Regions from separate parts of the Mesorhizobium sp. L2C066B000 genome, predicted to be linked through region 1. Evidence: riboswitches for the same ligand, from Rfam matches in the RefSeq annotation. Region 1 holds a riboswitch; the other holds the start of a gene.

Region 1 (3,320 bases):
TTCGAGCAACCACTGGGGCAGCGCCGACTTGCCGACATCTGGTCGCGTCAGGCGCGCTGGGCGCGGTTGCGCCGCGTCACTTTCCCGCTGTTTTTCGCACCCGAGATCCTGACCGGCGTCGCCGTGCCGTTGGCGTTGGCGCTGGTGGCGGCAGCAAGTGCCGGCGTCAGCCTGCCGGCCACGGTGTTGGCCGTGCTGGCGGCGGCCTACATTCCCGAATGCGCGCTGGCCGCGGCCAAGGGCTGGCACCTGTCGCTGCGCATGGTCCCGGCGATGATGGTGCGCGACATGATGCTTCCCGCCATCTGGGCGCGCGGCTGGCTGAGCGGCGCCGTCGACTGGCGCGGCAACATCATGACCATCGGCACCAAGACGGCCGAACTGGAAGAGGTTTCGTCGGGAGCGTGACGCCTCGCGGCCTATCCGGCTGCCTTCAGCGCCTGCGCAACGTCCTCCAGCAGATCGTCCGTATCCTCAAGACCGACCGACAGCCTGAGCGTTCCCGGCCCGATGCCAAGCTCGGCGCGAGCTTCGTCGCTGAGGTTCTTGTGGGTGGTGGTCGCCGGATGGGTGATCAGGCTCTTGGCGTCGCCGAGATTGTTGGAGATCAGCACGATGTCGAGCGCGTTCTGCAAGGCGAAGGCCGCCTGCTTGCCGCCCTTGACGTCGAGGCAGATTAGCGTCGATCCGCCTGTCATCTGCTTCTTGACGATGTCGGCCTGCGGGTGGTCGGCGCGGCCGGGATAGATGATGCGGGCGATTTCCGGCCGTCCTGCCAGGAAATCCGCGATCTTGGCCGCGCTTTCAGTCTGCTGGCGCACCCGAACTGGCAGCGTCTCCAGGCCCTTGAGCAGCGTCCAGGCGTTGAACGGCGACAGGCTCGGGCCGGTGTGGCGGAAATAGTCGTGCAAATTCTCGTCGATCCATTTCTTGTCCGACAGGATGATGCCGCCGAGACAGCGTCCCTGGCCGTCAATGTGCTTGGTCGCGGAGTAGACGACGATATGGGCGCCGAGGTGCAAGGGCTTCTGCTGCAAGGGCGTGGCGAAGACATTGTCGACGATCAGCCTGGCGCCGATCGAGGTGGCGAGCGCCGCCACCGCTGCGATGTCGACCACTTCCAGCGTCGGATTGGTCGGGCTTTCCAGGAAGAACAGTTTCGTGTTCGGCCGCACCGCCTTTTCCCAGTTGGCGATGTCGGTGCCGTCGACCAGCGTTGCCTCGATGCCGTATTTCGGCGCCAGCGTCTCCACCACCCAGCGGCAGGAGCCGAACAGCGCGCGCGCCGCAACGATATGGTCGCCGGCCTTGGCGCTGCACAGGAGCGCTGCCGTCACCGCCGCCATGCCGGACGCCGTGGCGCGCGCATCTTCGGCACCCTCCAGCGCGCACATGCGCTTTTCGAACATGTCGACGGTAGGGTTGGCATAGCGCGAATAGATGAAGCCCGGCTCCTCGCCCTTGAAACGGGCCTCGGCAGCCTGCGCCGTCTCGTAGACATAGCCTTGGGTGAGGTACATCGCTTCGGACGTCTCGCCGAACTGGGAACGCAGCGTTCCCCCGTGCACGAGTGCGGTCTGAGGTTTCCAGTTACGCTTCTTGGTGCTCATCGCTTTTGTTCCAGACACAAAAAAACCGGCCGCGAAAGTCGCAACCGGTCCATATGGCCTTGCGGCCCGACGGTCCTTTAGCGACTTGTTTAACGTGGCTGCAAGCCGACCGGCCAAATCACCACGGGATAACGACCCTTTAGACCTCACCTGCGCTTGCGTCAATTGCCGGCTTCATTAAGAGGTTTGTACCAGGCAGGTTCCGCAATAATATCCAGCGGTTTTGCGGCAAGAACCTGCCACAAAGAGACCGACCTTGGAGCGGAGCCAGCCTTTTGCGGCAGACAGGCATTCTTCCCGATCAGGACATTTCCGCGCTGTTTCAGTCCGGCGCGCTGAAGTCGCCGCGCGCGCTCGATGTCGACCAGGTGCAGCCGGCGAGCCTCGATCTCAGGCTCGGCGACAAGGCTTTTCGCGTGCGCGCCTCCTTCCTGCCGGGTCCCGATCATCTGGTGGCCGACAAGCTTCACCGGCTGAAATTGCACGAATTCACTCTCGCCGAGGGCGCGGTGCTGGAAACCGGCTGCGTCTACATCGTGCCGCTGCTCGAAAGCCTGGCGCTGCCCGCAAACGTGTCGGCCTCGGCCAACCCGAAGAGCTCGACCGGCCGGCTCGACATCTTCACCCGGGTGATGACCGATCGCGGCCATGAGTTCGACAAGATCGCCCCCGGCTATCACGGGCCGCTTTATCTCGAAGTCAGTCCACGCACCTTCCCGATCGTCGTACGCGCCGGATCGAGGCTGTCGCAGATCCGCTTTCGCACCGGCAACGCGCTGTTGTCGGAGGCAGAACTGAACGAATTGCACCGCGCCGAGATGCTGGTGGCGACCGAGCCGCCCAACATTTCCGGCGGCGGCATTGCGCTGTCGATCGATCTTGACGGCGACCAGAACGGCCTGGTCGGCTATCGCGGCAAGCATCACACCGGCTTGGTCGATGTCGACAAGCGCGCCGCCCAGGATGCCGTCGATTTCTGGGAGCCGCTCTATAAGAGCGGCGCCGGCGAACTGGTGCTCGACCCGGACGAGTTCTACATCCTGGTCAGCCGCGAAGCCGTGCACGTGCCGCCGCTCTACGCCGCCGAGATGACGCCCTTCGATCCGCTGGTTGGCGAATTCCGTGTTCACTATGCCGGCTTCTTCGATCCGGGCTTCGGCCATTCGGCCTCAGGCGGCACCGGCAGCCGGGCGGTGCTCGAAGTGCGCAGCCACGAAGTGCCGTTCATCCTCGACCACGGCCAGATCGTCGGCCGGCTCGTCTACGAACACATGCTGAAGCGGCCGCAGGCGCTTTACGGCACCGATCTCGGCTCGAATTACCAAGCGCAAGGTCTCAAGCTCTCCAAGCATTTCCGCCCCGCCGGCTGAACCTTCGATCACCGTCAGGCAAAATACTTGCCTGCGCTGCCTCACCATGCTTGGCTGCCTTTCGGTGGCCGGCAAGAGAACGGCGCGCAAGGGGAACCAAAATGCAGATTTCAAGATGGATCATATCGGCAGCGGGCGCTGCCATGCTGGTGATATCGGCCGGCTCGCTGGCTGAGGCGCAGGAGAAATTGAAGATCGGCACCGAGGGCGCTTATCCGCCCTTCAACACCATCACCGCGGACGGCAAGATCGAGGGCTTCGACATCGACATTGCCAATGCGCTGTGTGCGCAGATGAAGGTCGAGTGCGAGATCGTCACCCAGGACTGGGACGGCATCAT
Region 2 (3,320 bases), on a different contig from region 1:
TCGGCGGCCGCTTCCTTGTCCACGGCGGCGACATGGACGTGGTCGAAAACGAATGGCCCGGGCATCTGATCGTCATCGAGTTTCCGGACAGGGCGCATGCGTGGGGCTGGTACGATTCATCAGCCATCGGGAGATTCTGGCCTTGCGCACCGACAACTCCCACGCCGATGTGATCATCGCCGATGGCGTTCAGCACCCGCACAAGGCGACGGACGTGCTGGAATAGGGGCAAACTACCGCTTCAGCAAGAACACCGCTTGCTGGCCGAAGAAATTCCAGAACCACCATGGCATCGACAGGCCGATCTTCTGGCCGTTGCCGTCGAGCGCGGTGGCTTTCTCGACCGAAGCGCCGAGTTCCTCGACCAGGTTGACGAAGTCGCGGATGGTGCAGAAATGGATGTTGGGCGTGTCGTACCAGGAATAGGGCAGGTCCGCGGTCACCGGCATCCGGCCCTTGACGAACAGCGACAGCCGCACCCGCCAGTGGCCGAAATTGGGGAAGGAGACGATGGCGCGGTTGCCGATTCGCAGCAGCTCGTCGAGCACCAGCTTCGGGTTGCGGGTCGCCTGCAGCGTCTGTGACAGGACGACGAAGTCAAAACCCTTGTCCGGATAGAATTCGAGGTCGGTGTCGGCATCGCCCTGGATGACCGAGAGGCCGCGCGCAACGCATTCATTGACGCCGCGCTGTGACAGCTCCAGCCCGCGGCCGTCGACCTGCTTGGTCTCCTGCAGGAGTTCGAGCAGCAGGCCGTCGCCGGAGCCGACATCGAGCACCCGCGACTGCGGCGGTATCAGGTTGGCCACGACTTCGAGGTCGACGCGCTGGCTGCCATTGACGCTCATGAGGCGAGCCCCCTTGCGCGGGCCGCCGAGCCGATGAAGCCCTTGATGGCGGCAAACAGTTCGGGTTCATCGAGCAGGAAGGCATCATGGCCGCGGTCGGTGTCGATCTCGACGAAGGAGACTGAGGCGCCGGCGGCGTTGAGCGCATGCACGATCGAGCGGCTCTCCTCGGTCGGGAACAGCCAGTCCGAGGTGAAGGACACCAGGCAGAAGCGGGTCTTGGTCCCGGCAAAGGCATCTGCCAACCGGCCGCCATGGTCGGCGGCGAGGTCGAAATAATCCATCGAACGGGTCATGTAGAGGTAGGAGTTGGCGTCGAAGCGGTCGACGAATGTCATGCCCTGGTGGCGCAGATAGCTTTCGATCTGGAAATCTGCGTCGAAACCGAAGGTCAGCGCTTCGCGGTCCTGCAGATTGCGGCCGAATTTCCGATGCAGGGCGGCTTCCGACAGATAGGTGATGTGGGCGGCCATGCGCGCCACGGCGAGCCCCTTTTCCGGGCGCTTGCCGTGCTCGAAATATTTGCCGCCATGCCAGTCCGGATCAGCCATGACAGCCTGGCGGCCGACCTCGTGGAAGGCGATGTTCTGCGAGGAATGGCGTGCGCCTGTGGCGATCGGCAGGGCTGAGAAGACGCGCTCGGAATAGCATGACGCCCATTCCAGCACCTGCATGCCGCCCATCGAGCCGCCGAGCACGCAAAACAGCTTCTCGATGCCGAAATGGTCGACCAGCATCAATTGCGCCCGCACCATGTCGCGGATGGTGATGATTGGCAGGTCGAGGCCGTAGGGCTTGCCGGTGGCGGGATTGGTCGAGGCCGGACCGGTGGAGCCGAGGCAGCCGCCGATGACGTTGGAGCAGATGACGAAGAAGCGGTTGGTGTCGATGATCTTGCCGGGACCGATCAGCACTTCCCACCAGCCGGGCTTGCCGGTCACCGGATTGGTGTTGGCGACATGCTGGTCGCCGGTCAGCGCGTGGCAGACCAGGATGGCGTTGGTGCGGGCATCGTTGAGGGTGCCATAGGTGTGGTAGGCGATCTGGAACGGCGACAAAAGCGTGCCGGCGTCGAGCTTCAGCGGCTTGTCAGGGCCAAAACGCAACACCGGGCTCGACGGGCTGTCGGCCTCGTTGTTGGTTTTTGTAGCGCGGAGCGCGGCCATGTGACTCTCCTTGCCCGCCGTCAGGCAATAAAAAAACCGGCAATGCGATCACAAAGCCGGTTACGTCACGCAAACGGCCCTTTAGCGAGTTGTTTAACGTGGCTGCAAGCCGACCGGCCAAATCACCACGGAACTGTTGCGTTCTTCTAGAACTCGTGCGGCCCGGCGTCAACGGCCAGCTATTGCCCGCCTCTCGACATTCGCGGCTACGGCTTGTATTTCCGCTGCGGCCTCCGGACGGAGGCATTCTCGATGGATTTGCGACATGGACAAGACAGCGGACAAGGCACGGCCGACGCCCCGCGCGGGCATTATGGACATCGACGCCTATGTGCCGGGCAAGAGCACGGCACCGGCCGGCGTCGCCAAGGTACATAAATTGTCGTCGAACGAGAACCCGCTCGGCCCGTCGCCGAAGGCGATCGAGGCCGCGCGCGAAGTGGCTGGCAAGCTCGATGTCTATCCCGACGGCACCGCCCGCCGGCTGCGCGAGGCGATCGCCGAGGTGCATGGCCTCAACCCGGCAAACATCATCTGCTCCAACGGTTCCGACGAGATACTTGGCCTGCTGGCGCAGACCTATCTTGCGCCAGGCGATGAGGCGATTTTTACTGAACATGCCTTCATGGTCTACAAGATCTACATTCAGTCGGCGGGGGCCAAGCCGGTTGCTGTGAAGGAAACCCAGGAGCGCGCCGATGTCGACGCGATCCTGGCCGCGGTGACGCCGCGGACCAAAATCATCTTCCTCGCCAATCCCAACAATCCGACCGGCACCTATCTGCCGTTCCAGGAGGTCCGCCGCCTGCATTCCACGCTCCCGGGCAACGTGCTTCTGGTGCTCGACGCGGCCTATGCCGAATATGTCAGGCGCAATGACTACGAGGCAGGTATCGAGCTGGCGGGCAGCGCGCAGAATGTGGTCATGACCCGCACCTTCTCCAAGCTCGGCCTTGGCGGCGCGCGCATCGGCTGGATGTATGGCCCACTGCACATCGTCGATGCCATCAACCGCATCCGCGGCCCTTTCAACGTCAACGCAACAGCGATCGAGGCCGGCATTGCCGCCATCCGCGACCGCGCCCATGTCGAGCGCAGTTCGTTGCACAACGAGACCTGGCTCACCTGGTTGAATGAAGAACTGACGAAGCTTGGGCTGCGCGTGACGCCCAGCGTCGGCAATTTCGTCCTCATCCACTTTCCCGACGACAAGAAGCATTCGGCTGAGGCGGCGGACGATTACCTCACCCAGCGCGGCTATATATTGCGGCGCGTTACCGGCTATGGCTTTCCCAATGCGCTGCGC

Evidence for each region. A riboswitch is a leader RNA that binds a small molecule or an ion and turns the genes downstream of it on or off. The one in region 1 is predicted to bind S-adenosylmethionine.
Region 2: linked by a shared signal. The riboswitch ahead of X733_RS154225 (homoserine O-acetyltransferase) and the one ahead of X733_RS151390 (O-succinylhomoserine sulfhydrylase) in region 1 are both predicted to bind S-adenosylmethionine.

What each region holds. Positions count from the first base shown of each region.
Region 1 covers NZ_AYWZ01000005.1:55,289-58,608, reverse strand. The annotation lists gene X733_RS151385 (ceramide glucosyltransferase) at 1-408, shown strand, start outside; gene X733_RS151390 (O-succinylhomoserine sulfhydrylase) at 420-1,610, opposite strand; SAM riboswitch at 1,668-1,745, opposite strand; gene X733_RS151395 (2'-deoxycytidine 5'-triphosphate deaminase) at 1,886-2,980, shown strand; gene X733_RS151400 (ABC transporter substrate-binding protein) at 3,082-3,320, shown strand, end outside.
Region 2 covers NZ_AYWZ01000003.1:193,732-197,051, forward strand. The annotation lists partial or broken gene X733_RS01000000166120 (DUF1330 domain-containing protein) at 1-226, shown strand, start outside; gene metW (methionine biosynthesis protein MetW) at 234-848, opposite strand; gene X733_RS154225 (homoserine O-acetyltransferase) at 845-2,014, opposite strand; SAM riboswitch at 2,076-2,153, opposite strand; gene hisC (histidinol-phosphate transaminase) at 2,280-3,320, shown strand, end outside.